DNA from 3 places in the Paenibacillus sp. M2 genome. Region 1 is predicted to be linked to each of the others. Evidence: riboswitches for the same ligand, from Rfam matches in the RefSeq annotation. Region 1 holds a riboswitch; each other region holds the start of a gene.

Region 1 (4,290 bases):
AAATACATATCGCACGAGTGGTCCCAGAACGATCAACTGATATGGAAGCGCCAGGCTGAAGTTACGAGCGATTGTATGGAGATACGTACGGAGTACGGATGACCCACTTAATTGATCAGCGAGATATGCCGAGATCATTCCATACATGGACATGATCAGAACCATGCCAATCACCATAAAAAATGACATAGCAAGCACACCCAAAATCTTGTTGGACTTGTCAAAGGGCAAGGAAAAAGCAATCTTTCTCGCTACAGGCCCGACAATGAATGACTCCACCAGAAACGCGATGACAAAACATAATATGAATTGAAGCAGTATTTCAAGCGGGGACATCTTGCCGAGTAGCCCACTGTGCCATAGATTGAAGAACATCATGACCAAGACCATCCCTGTACACATCATTAATCCGAAAATAATTTGTTCCTTCTTGCTTGTTGGCAATTCTCTCATCCTCTCTGTTTACCTTCGTAATTATAGAGATGAGTAAACCCTCCACATAAGTGAACATTCCGTGAACAAATCTGATTTTCTTCCCGTGTGATGAATTGCAGGTTGACGCGAGAAACGCAAGTTTCGATGAAGCGGAGAAAAATTCAACCTCAAGAGAATGCAGTTTTTATCTACAACATAAATTTCCAGAGAAAAGACAGTTTGGATAACGCTGTGATTGCTATTCGTTTGAAAACAGAGCCTTTCTGATTCGTAGATTCTGCTGGATGCTCACCTTTAACCGCAAGTGTACTATGTGCACGTTTGATATCCATAGCCTCTGTTAGTTGGTTGGCGAATGCAGAACCGGAAATGACCACAGCAGATTCAGTATTGAGGAAGGCAGATCTGGGATCAAGATTATACGAACCAACCATGCTGAGGTAATCATCCATGACAAATGATTTGCCGTGTATGGAATAAGGGCCTTGGTATTCATAAATAGCCAGACTGGTATCAAGTAACCGCTCTTTAGAGCTTAAGTATCCCGCGAAAGCCAAAGGGTTAGGGGTCTGCTGGATTGAATTGGTTAGCATGACCCATTCTGTTTCTGGATTCATCGACAGATGTACTGCTTTCATCATTTTCTTGGTGGGAATGGCATATGGCGTCTGAAGGTACACTTTCGACTTTGCTTGATTGGCGAAATGAACAAATGCTCTCCACATGATCGGTTCTTTATACAGCCTTTGGATTGGATTGTGAATGAAAGCGACGTGGTCGGAATGAAGAGTTCCTTGAGCCCATTCCTTCGGCAACACTTTAACAAAAGGATCGCTCTGAGCGCGGGCCTTTTTATATAACTCAGCCAGCTGAGCCAGCTCTTTTAATCCTTTTGCATGATGCTGACGTTTTGCATGTTTTTCTGGTTTGGTGAATGGATGGTTCCATAACTGATCTATATATTGTTTCATTTCAACAACCGTGCTGTTCGTATTATCGTTTGGATTGTAAACAAGGACATCCCGATCGAATACATAGTCTTTTGGGGGTTGCGATGCCATGTATTTATCACCAATATTTTGGCCGCCAATAATGCCATATGTGTTGTCGACAAGAAGGATCTTGTCATGCATACGGTTATGCCATGTCCATGGCATAAATAGGTGAAGTGGTTCATAATATCTTAATTCCACATTGGGGTGAGCTGCAATGGCATCTGGAATATCACGCAACTCTCCGCGCATGCTGTGAAAAATCCCGTCTAAAATGATTCGAACATGAACACCCCGATCAGCTGCATCGAATAACGCAGCAAAAAAGAGTTGAGATGTTTTTCCTTTTTGGATGGAGTAATACGCCAGGTCGATGCTTGTTTTCGCCTCTCGAATGGTCTGGATTCTCACCTGACCCGATTGAAAGCCGTCCTCCAGGAGCATTACGCGATCTGTTGTACTTCCTTCTGTTAACGCTTTTTGCATATCCGTATTTTCAATAGTCGATGGAGACGGAACCAAAAATAAAAGGTAAGCCGTGAAAAAAACGTAGACACTATAGGACAAAATAATTGCAATTATGGTTTTAAGGATCATTCAGCACTCCCCCATTTGTATGTAAAAGTATTTATTTGTATAGCAGTACTATCTCCTTTTGTATCTAAATTATGTTGTTTAAATTACTCAAGCTGCACCGCTCAAGGTCAAACGAGCAAAAGCTGATCACTGAAATAGGGAAAGCAGCCCTTATGCGACGAGATATCAAACATCGGATTTGATCTAAGTATTTGTTGGGAGCCCTCCAGATCTTCAGCACTTAGGCTATGACCCACTATCCGGTGCTTCTACACTCAGCCAGATTTCCTTATATGATTCGCAACGATAATTATTGAAAATAACACATCTAAACAGGCTGATATACATCTGTATAAAGGCCTGTTTGATAAGTTCATATCTGTCCCCATCCAGTTCCTGACTGGACACGTTCCACCCGCTGGCCTATAATTACACCTAGTAATGCCCGTAACTTCATAGTTTCCCAGGGGAGTCGGAATTGGCCGGCTGAGAGTGTATCCCACCAAGATACTAACCCTTAGACCTGATCTGGATCATGCCAGCGTAGGAATCGGAGTATATCGAAATGGCACAGCCCTCTGGCTGAACGCCACCTCTCTAACGCCTGCACGCGTCCCGGATTACGGGACGCTTTTTTTGTTTTATTTATCGAAACAAAAATAAGTCATCCAGATCCAACTGGTATAAATCTGTCGATTTATGCAAGATGATTGGATATGAAGCCAAGGAGTACCCCGTGCCAATCGGCCGGACATACCGAAGGAGAGAATCACAGATGAAATGGCGTAAAACAATGGGACTGTTGCTCTTATGTGTACTACTGGTGACCGTGGCCGCATGTGGCGGTAAAGAAGCTGCCCCAGCTGGTCAGAACGGCAACACAAATACGGAAAGCAGCAACAAAGGTGACACTGCCGCCCTGAAAGATATTAAAGTGGTGCTCGACTGGACACCAAATACGAATCATACCGGCCTGTATGCGGCTGTGGGTCAAGGTTTTTACAAGGCTGAGGGCTTGAATGTAGAGATTGTACAACCAGGTGCCGGTGGCGCAGATACAATGGTTGCCTCGAATGAAGTGCCTTTTGGCGTAAGTTATCAGGAAAGTGTAACTCAAGCCCGTACACAAGGTGTTCCACTCGTCTCCATCGCAGCAGTTATTCAGCATAATACATCCGGGTTCGCTGCTCCGGCGGATCGGAATATCAAATCACCGAAAGATTTTGAAGGGAAAACCTATGGCGGTTGGGGTTCGCCTGTGGAAGAAGCCGTGATGCAATCCATTATGGAAAGCGACGGAGCCGATGTATCCAAAGTAAAAAACATTAACATGGGTGACGCTGACTTTTTCACCGCAGTAAAACGGGACATTGATTTCGCGTGGATTTTCTACGCCTGGACGGGGATTGAAGCTGAACTGCGCGGAGAACCGATCGACATGTTATATGTGAAGGATTATTCAGATGCACTGGATTACTACACGCCTGTTCTCGTAACGAACGAGCAGACGATTCAGAACGACCCTGAGTTGGTGAAAGCATTCCTGAAAGCCACTTCAGAAGGATATCAATACGCAATTGATCATCCCGAAGACGCAGCGAATATTCTGATCAAGGCCGTCCCGGATCTGGATAAAGACCTGGTACTGGCAAGCCAGAAATGGCTGAGTCCAAAGTACACGGATGACGCCCCGCGCTGGGGAGAACAGAAACAGGAAGTGTGGCAGAACTACACCGACTGGATGTTTAGCAAAAAACTGCTGGATGAACAGGTCGACGTGAGCAAAGCATATACGAACGCGTTTTTACCCCAATAAAATATCTCATATAAAACGAACTTAATATTTACACGAGGACGGAGAGGACAGAAATAACGTGAAAAAGCGAAGCGGTCGCCTTTATCACCGGATTTTCCCTTTAGAGAAAGGGAATCAAAAAAATCTGGGGATAACAGCGATTGGAAGGTTATTCTGTCATCGAAGTGGCAAGTGTAACCGTCATTAGTTCATTTTATATATCACGAAAGGAGCCGTGATCTCACATGGCAAGCACACTACTTAGCATTCAGGTTATTCCAAAAACGCCAAATGGCGAGAACCCTTATCCTTATGTAGATCGCGCCATTGAAGTTATTCAGCAATCTGGCCTGAAATATCAGGTGAACCCGCTCGACACCACGATGGAGGGGGAACTGGAGGAACTGCTGGAGGTTGTCCGCAAAATGCACGAAGTACTCGTCGAGGCTGGCAGCCCAAGCATCATCTCCCAGATCAAAATCGCCCATAGCC
Region 2 (4,290 bases), 240 kb from region 1:
ATACAATCCAATTACTACCACATTAAAGGTACGGGCAGTGTAGGATTGAGTTTTGGAGCTCTAGAGGTTAGCTTCTCAGGCTCTGCTGATAATGATTCCAGAGGTACACTTAAAAATTTTAATTATTAATAAAGTCTTTGTTAAATATGTTTATGTAATAAAAGGTAGAATAAATTTAAATTCACAAAAGAGAACGATATAACAATCGTTCTCTTTTACACATTTCACTCAAAAAGAGAGGTGAATAAATTAATGCGCTTTTTATATATTCTTATCTTGTTCCTAGTCGGTATGGGTTCTTCCGCACTTCTACATGCTAGTAATCTTAAACTTTCTGATGGCGTGCTGTTTGTCATCGCAGGTATCCTATTTCAGATTTGGCGTAAGTTGGATTGAATCCAAGAGTTACGGTGAAGCGGGTTTGGCCTTGTCCAAACATTAATCAATATTTATAATTTAAAGCTTCAAAAAACCTTCATCACTTGGCTTCCTTAGGAGCGTGTCCGATATTCCTCGGCCTTTTCTTGCATGCCCGCTGCTACAGCCTCATTATCGGATAATCCTTTGTCTGCGGCAAAGGCACGAATGTCCTGCGTAATGCGCATGCTACAGAACTTCGGTCCGCACATGGAGCAGAAATGAGCTTCTTTGGCCCCTTCTGCTGGCAGCGTCTCATCATGGTAGGACAACGCACGTTCAGGGTCCAGTGACAGGTTGAACTGGTCACGCCAACGGAACTCGAACCGCGCTTTGGACAATGCGTCATCGCGGCGTTGAGCACGTGGATGGCCTTTCGCCAGATCGGCGGCATGAGCTGCGATCTTGTAGGCAATAACCCCTTCGCGCACATCATCCTTGTTGGGCAGGCCCAAATGTTCTTTTGGCGTAACATAACAGAGCATCGACGTGCCAAACCAGCCAATCATGGCTGCCCCAATGGCAGACGTGATATGATCATATCCTGGCGCAATGTCAGTCGTTAGCGGCCCAAGTGTGTAGAACGGTGCTTCTTTACATATCTCCATCTGCAAGTCCACATTCTCTTTGATCTTATGCATCGGCACGTGACCCGGACCTTCGATCATCACCTGCACATCATGCTTCCATGCGATCTGCGTCAGTTCCCCGAGCGTAGCCAGTTCTGCCATCTGAGCTTCGTCATTGGCATCGTAGATACTGCCTGGACGAAGTCCATCTCCCAGCGAAAACGCCACATCATACTTTTTCATAATCTCGCAGATTTCTTCAAAATGAGTGTACAAAAAATTCTCCTGATGATGCGCCAGACACCATGCTGCCATAATGGACCCGCCCCGGGACACAATGCCTGTCATCCGTTTGGCCGTCATCGGGATATAACGCAGCAGTACACCTGCATGAATCGTAAAGTAGTCCACGCCTTGCTCTGCCTGCTCTATGAGTGTGTCACGGTACAACTCCCAGGTCAGCGCCTCCGCTTCGCCATTCACCTTCTCCAGCGCTTGATACAGCGGTACCGTACCAATCGGCACAGGAGAATTACGAATGATCCATTCCCGAGTGGTATGAATGTTTTTGCCTGTGGACAGATCCATCACGGTATCCGATCCCCAGCGTACTGCCCAAGTCATCTTCTCCACCTCTTCCTCGATGGATGAGGATACGGCAGAGTTGCCGATGTTGGCATTAATCTTCACGTGAAAATGACGACCGATCAACATCGGCTCACTCTCCGGGTGATTGATGTTGGATGGCAGAATGGCCCGTCCACTCGCCAGCTCCTGACGTACAAATTCCGGTTCCACGCCCTCACGAATGGCGGCGAATTCCATCTCTGCCGTAATGACTCCCTGTCTCGCGTAGTGCATCTGGGTCACACAGCGTCCTGGCTGTGCCCGCAGCGGTTTGCCACGTAATCCGGGGTACTCTTCGGCGCCGGCTCTCTTCCCTCCGGGCTTCAGTCCGTTATCCTCCGGTTTAACCGTACGGCCCCGATAAGCTTCAACATCGCCGCGCTCTGTGATCCAACGGGTGCGCAGGGCTGGCAGACCTGCACGGATATCCGCATGAAATGCGGGATCGGTCATGGGGCCGCTCGTATCGTAGACACGCAGCGGTTCGTTATGCTCCACCCCTTGGGGAGTATTCGTGTCATGAAGGGCTATCTCACGCTCCGGTACAGCAATGTCCGACCGTGAGCCCTGAATGTAGACTTTGCGGCTGCCCGGAAAGGGCTGAACCCGTCCGGCCGCTCCTGTTTCTTTTTCCACCTGCTGACCGTTATGTTCCTGTTCCATCGCTTGTTGTCCCGTTTGATTTCCTGTACTCATGTTCGATTGTCTCCTCCTCAGTGATCATCGCTTGTTTGGTTGGTATCGTCATTAGCTCGCTTACGCTCCTGTCCAAATCATACAGAGCGCAGAGAAGAAAGAGCGATCATACACCAGACCAGAGGGAGACATTATTCATGTACAGTTAACAACAGAACGGAGGCTACCACAGATCATGGATCTATGGTGACTTCTCTCTCATCATCCAAGCCCACTTTCGCAGGTTATTGAAAAAGAAGTCGATGGAGTACGTGCTATATCGCCCGTTCACTGTATATAAAAAAGCCGGTCCCCGAAGGAACCGACTTTTATGTCCATCACCAATAATGCACCTTCATGCGGCTCCTAAACGGAGCCCTACAAGGGTCACATCATATGGTGGTTGTGGTCATATCGCCGATTACTTCCCTACGCTGGTATGATCCAGATCAGGTGCAAAGGGTCCGGAATCTCATGCGATTCCGTCTCAGTCCGGACAGTTCGGACTCCCCCAGTAACGTTAACAAGTTGCGGCACACACATGCCGCCGTTCATATTCAATGAAGCTGACCCCGATGGGCCGTCCATTACAGAGTAGCGCAACCGGAACACAAAAACAACCTTTATATTCCAGAACACCAACTCAATTTGGAAACAAACTTACATCAGCATCAGGATAACATGAGCCCCATCTGCGTAGCAGCATCCTTCAACACAGGTGCGTATTCATGCAATGTCTCCTGCGAAAGTCGGCTGACAGGCCCTGAGACCGAGAGAGCAGCTGCAATATTGCCTCGGCGATCCATAATCGGTACAGATACCGCGGCAGCTCCCGGCTCACGCTCCTCATAACTCGTCGCATATCCGTTATCCCGGATATCTCCCATTTGCGCCAAATACACCGCGGGATCAATAAACACCGGCCATTCCGGCCCGTTCATCAGTTCTTCACGATCCTCGTCCGTGGCAAACGCCATCAAAACTTTGCTGGAAGCGCCCACAGACAGCGGGAGTCTAACACCCACTGGAGCGACTCGGCGGATCGCCTGATCACTTTGCACAGCTTGAATCCGTATCCTTTCACTCCCATCACGCAAGTACAGACTTACCGTCTCCCCCAATCGATCTCTCAGTCGCTCCATCGCAGGCAGCAGCAGAATAGCGGGATCATCACTGCGGGACATATGAGCTGACAGCTCCCAGATTCGGATGCCAAGTCGGTACTTCTCTGTTGCTGCATCGCGGATCACGAACCCTCGATCCTCCAGCGTAGCCATCAAACGGTGCACTGTACTTTTGTGCAGGCCAATCTGGCTGGCAATTTCGGTGAGTCCCAGATCACTGCGTGTGGTAAAACATAATAATATATCCAGCGCCCGTTCCACAGCCCGGACGGTTAACTTGCGATCTTCCATGGCATAATGCCCTCCTCATGTTTCATCACATGAAACTTGGTTACATAAATTATATGAGAAACGGTCTCATCTGTAAACCAAAAAGAGCCAAAATTAAAATAGGCCAACGTGTAAATTTTTCCTTTTTATAAGACTTAATCCCCTGTAATTTACACACTAAGGTAATGTTACCCATATATCTTAAGAACTATATAACAATTGCGTAACAAATGCCCTCAATCAATTGACTTTGACTATATTGGAACATACGATAAAGATATATTACATTAAGATATCGCTCTGAAGCAGGCTCTGAAATCGACGCAATTCTCTTTTCATGTCGTTGTTATCTTCAACTGAACTTCAAAGGAGGGGCATTCATGTATCCAACATCCCAGAGCGAAGCCCCGCTGCAAACAAAAGTGTCCGATCTGCCCTCTTCCCTATCACCGAGGCTGATTCGGTTCAAACATATTATCGTAGCGCTGCTGCTCTCCGTTGTATTTTTTCTACTGTTTTGTTTTATTGCACTGCATGGTTATATCGCATGGGTATTATCCAATCCTACTGTAGCGCCGGTCTTCTCCAATCCGATGCAAGCCAAGAAC
Region 3 (4,290 bases), 500 kb from region 1:
ATATTGGCAAACTGGTTCGCCAAAATGGTGGAACTTCCTTCGCAGTTAACATGACGCTGGATAACTCCAACATTTCCAATGTAAAAGATTCGATTATGCGTACAGACAGCAGCACATCACAAGGGAAAATTACGAATACCCGTTATTCCAAAGTACCAACGTTGTTCAAGGGGTTTGCTTCAGGGAAAACGAGCCAGTCAGGGAACACGCAATATTAGACAGGAGATTGAATCGCGGGAGTTGGTAAAAGTTTAAGCTCCGCTTGTAATTTGAAGTTAAAATATAACGCCAAAAAGAGCGTCCCAAGGTCATTGCCACAATGACTTTGAGGGCGCTCTTTGTAATGCAGATGTGATAATATTTCTGCTGAGCAATGTCTTATAGAGGATGCTCAGACTATTTCTCTCCCGGAACTTCAACGATGACTTTGCCTTTCTCGGGGACAACAGAACCGGTATCAATAGAGCCCAATTTGTTCATGATCTCGTAAGAGGTTTCTTCAAGCATGCGAGAGTACTTGAATGATACGAGTGTTTGACCTGTTACGGAAGGACGAGTCCCTGCTTCAGCAACGGCTTTGTTTTTAATAAAGAACAGGTCACCGATGGTTCCGGCATTTTTGCTGATGTTAGCCTGCCATTGTAGCAGTGCACTTCCATTTTTAAGGATATAATAACTGATCAGATCGTTATCCTCAACAACGAAGAAACGATCTTTTTTACCTTGCTCAAAGATGTATTCAATGGATGAATCCACCGGACCCAAAGGATTGCGAATGTACAGACGTGCTTGTCCCAGTTCAGAGAAGCGTGGCAGATGCAGTGCGGCTTCACGCGCCACAGTCAGATCGGAACTGTTATATTCTTTTACAATCGTAGCGTCGGTAGTGTAAATGTAGGCTTCCTTGGCCTTCTGGTTCCACTGCACCTTGGCACCAAAAGCTTCACCGATGGCACGGAGCGGAAGCATCGCTTTACCATTCACCAGAATCGGCGCTGAGGATAATGTCGCATTCTGACCGTTTTTCTTCATTGTTTTGCTGTTAGATGTAAGGACATACTTATCGCTGCCTGTGCTAATGCTGATCTCTTTTGTTTTGTTATTGTAACCAAACGTATAGTTTCCGAGGAATTGAAGCTCCGTCAATGCCACGTACGTAATACCCTGCCGTATGACAACATCATATTGAGCTTGAACATTGTTAATATAAGCTGTGGGTTTAGTTGCTGCGGCTTCCGCCATAGTGGATGAGAGTAAGGCAGGTGCCGTGCCTGCGGTGAGTATCGAAGCGGCAAGGACCATTTTCCATGTTTTAAGCTGCCAAACAGAATTGTAATCTTTCATCACTATCAATCTCCCTTCTAATGTTTAAGACGGACTACATAACCTAAATGTTTCATATTATGGAAATTTAACCATCAGATTCTTTCCCCTGTTACCCCAAATGAAGCATGATGATTTTTCTAGGGATTGCCACAAATACCCATCTGATGTACATTAGAAGCAATGAAATAAGTGAACCGGGAGCTCAATGAAGTTGGGCTGAGAGAGTGGCCTTGTGCCGCTGACCGTACATCTGATCTGGGTAATGCCAGCGTAGAGAACATGGATTTGCGATATGTAAGGGTGAATTGTGAGAATGAACGTGGATGAACAACAGAACTCTTTGAACTGTGGTGGTGTATCTGCCATGACGGAGGGGCGCTGGTTGATATTCCATATTTTTGACATCCACCCAATACATCATTGTGAGGATTGTACACTGTACGTAAGGCCTGCCCGGAACCGGGGAGGCTTTTTCGTTTATTTTTAGAGGTTGTTCAACCAGTCTTTTTGAACACACACTTTTACAACCCCCACAGGGAACAAAGGAAGGACGTAGAGAACATGGCAACAACAGCAGGCAACAAGCGATTGAAACTAACGGATATTCTGGTAACCATCGTGATCGCAGTAGTGTTTGGGGTGATCTACAAGATATGGGGACCTACATATGACTTGATGAAACCCTTTGGTGTTCATGCGGAGCAGATGATCTACGGCATGTGGTTTATGGCGGGCACGTTTGCTTTTGTTATCATTCGTAAACCTGGCGTGGCTATTCTAGCCGAGGTTGCGGCTTCAACGGTAAGTGCTTTTCTGGGCAGTGAATGGGGCATGTCCACACTTGTATACGGTCTGTTGCAAGGATTGGGAGCCGAGATATTCTTCGCCGCATTTTTGTATCGTAAAACCAACCTGTTTGTCACCTGTCTTGCAGCCATAGGAGCCGCAGCGGCTTCGCTTTTGCTGGATTATCAGTACGGGTATATTGATTCACTCTCGGCCTGGAATTATACGTTATTTATCGGATTCCGCTTCATCGGAAGCATCTTGATTGCAGGAGTGTTTGCTTATTATCTCGCCAAAGCATTGGAACTGACCGGTGTAACACGCTCAATCAGACCAGTATCCAAACAAGATTATGAGGCGCTGGATTAGATGAGCGTAGAGGGGAATTCGCAAGCGGTAAGTGTGACAAATCTAAGATGCAAGTTCCCGGGAGAGAAAGCCTTGGTATTTCAAGGCTTGTCTCTTTCTGTGCGTCAAGGGGAGAAAGTGCTGTTGCTTGGCCCAAGCGGCTCCGGTAAATCGACGTTATTGCAAATTCTGAGCGGTTTAATTCCACGTTCAGTTGAAATTCCGATGAAATGTGATGATATTCAGGTTCCCGCCAGAGCAGGAGTAGTCTTTCAGGATCCGGATACCCAGTTCTGTATGTCCTTTACGGATGAAGAGATCGCATTTGTTCTGGAAAACCGAAATATTCCGCGTGAAAAGATGCCAGGGCTGATTGAATATTATCTGAAACAAGTGGGGTTATCCTTTGAACAGAATCGTGTATTGATCCAGTCCATGTCTCAGGGGATGAAGCAGCGTCTCGCGATTGCTTCAATGCTTGCCATGGACCCGGAGGTATTGTTTTTGGATGAACCCACTGCACTGCTGGATGATGAGGGTACTTCCCAAGTGTGGGATACCGTTAAACGGATCGCCAGTGACAAAACGATCATCATCGTTGAACACAAAATAAACGAGATTGTGGATATGGTCGACCGCATCATTGTCTTATCACCTGAAGGAAAGATTGTGGCGGATGGGCCAGCACAGCAGGTATTCACGGATGAACGGAGCAAGTTGAGGGATTATGGAATCTGGTATCCAGGCGTGTGGGAAGAGCATGAGCAGGAGAGGGCAACAAAAGAAGAAAAGGGAAGTGCTTCTGGAGAGCTTCAATTGTGTGTGGACCAAGGCATCTCAAGTTTGGAAGCACAGCAATCGTCTGGTTTATCCGATACACCGGGTATATCCCCCATATCTCACGTCTCATCCATATTACCTGTATCACCCGCCTATCAGCCTGCACTGGACTTGCAGCAGTTCACCGGATGGCGTGGGAAAACACCTTTCATTCAGGTGGAGCAGGCCAAGGTATGGCATGGAGACTGGATTGGTATTGTCGGAGCTAATGGAGCAGGCAAGAGTTCATTGTTGTTATCTCTGATGAATATCCTGAAAACAACAGGTCATTATGAGGTGGAAAGTCAGCCTTCTGGCAAAACGGAACAGCTTGCAGATCGAATCGCGTTTGTATTTCAGAACCCGGAGTTTCAATTTGTAACCAACACCGTCGCGGAAGAAGTGGAATTCTCATTGCTGGGGGGCAGGCTTACAACGGAAGAAAGACATGCCAGAACTACTCATATGTTAAATCAATTTGGACTAGTCGACTTGTCCGAGCGCCACCCCTATCAATTATCGATGGGGCAGAAACGACGTTTGAGCGTGGCATCCGCATTGGTCAGAGAGCAGCGAATTCTGTTGCTGGATGAACCCACTTTTGGACAGGATGCCCGCAATACGTTTGCCATGTTAGCACAGCTGGAGCAATTGCGGAGAGAGGGAACAGCCATTGTTATGGTTACCCATGATCGTGAAATTGTAAAAAGATATTGCACCCGAATCTGGACGGTGGATGAGGGGAGGTTATCTGATGCAACTGTCGTTTCCTCACCGTGAAACTTGGCTTCATAACGTCAATCCGGGATTAAAGATGATCATTCTGACGATGATGTTTGTCATCGTTATCCTCATTCACAATCTGAATGTAATGGCCAATGTTGCGGTGGCGATGATGTTATTACTGTGCTGGACAGGTCATCCGTGGTACAGATTGATACTGTATGCATCACCATTTATTCTGGTTTTTATCTCCACGTCTACAGGCATGATGATGTTTGGTAAGGGTGA

What was found. Region 1 has a riboswitch for thiamine pyrophosphate ahead of ACETMN_RS02445 (ABC transporter substrate-binding protein). Riboswitches for the same ligand answer to the same signal wherever they lie in the genome.
Region 2: it holds a riboswitch for thiamine pyrophosphate, as region 1 does, so the genes downstream of both, thiC (phosphomethylpyrimidine synthase ThiC) here and ACETMN_RS02445 (ABC transporter substrate-binding protein) in region 1, are expected to answer to the same signal.
Region 3: it holds a riboswitch for thiamine pyrophosphate, as region 1 does, so the genes downstream of both, ACETMN_RS04660 (ECF transporter S component) here and ACETMN_RS02445 (ABC transporter substrate-binding protein) in region 1, are expected to answer to the same signal.

The regions. Positions count from the first base shown of each region.
Region 1 covers NZ_CP169648.1:505,574-509,863, reverse strand. Annotated here, with positions in the region: gene ACETMN_RS02455 (hypothetical protein) at 1-453, opposite strand, end outside; gene ACETMN_RS02450 (phospholipase D-like domain-containing protein) at 624-2,024, opposite strand; TPP riboswitch at 2,459-2,571, shown strand; gene ACETMN_RS02445 (ABC transporter substrate-binding protein) at 2,779-3,819, shown strand; gene ACETMN_RS02440 (MTH1187 family thiamine-binding protein) at 4,044-4,290, shown strand, end outside.
Region 2 covers NZ_CP169648.1:741,968-746,257, reverse strand. Annotated here, with positions in the region: gene ACETMN_RS03605 (hypothetical protein) at 1-129, shown strand, start outside; gene thiC (phosphomethylpyrimidine synthase ThiC) at 492-2,276, opposite strand; TPP riboswitch at 2,698-2,811, opposite strand; gene ACETMN_RS03595 (IclR family transcriptional regulator) at 2,960-3,703, opposite strand; gene ACETMN_RS03590 (alpha/beta hydrolase) at 4,063-4,290, shown strand, end outside.
Region 3 covers NZ_CP169648.1:1,007,859-1,012,148, forward strand. Annotated here, with positions in the region: gene ACETMN_RS04650 (pectate lyase) at 1-218, shown strand, start outside; gene ACETMN_RS04655 (copper amine oxidase N-terminal domain-containing protein) at 397-1,344, opposite strand; TPP riboswitch at 1,510-1,620, shown strand; gene ACETMN_RS04660 (ECF transporter S component) at 1,888-2,481, shown strand; gene ACETMN_RS04665 (ABC transporter ATP-binding protein) at 2,482-4,059, shown strand; gene ACETMN_RS04670 (energy-coupling factor transporter transmembrane component T family protein) at 4,034-4,290, shown strand, end outside.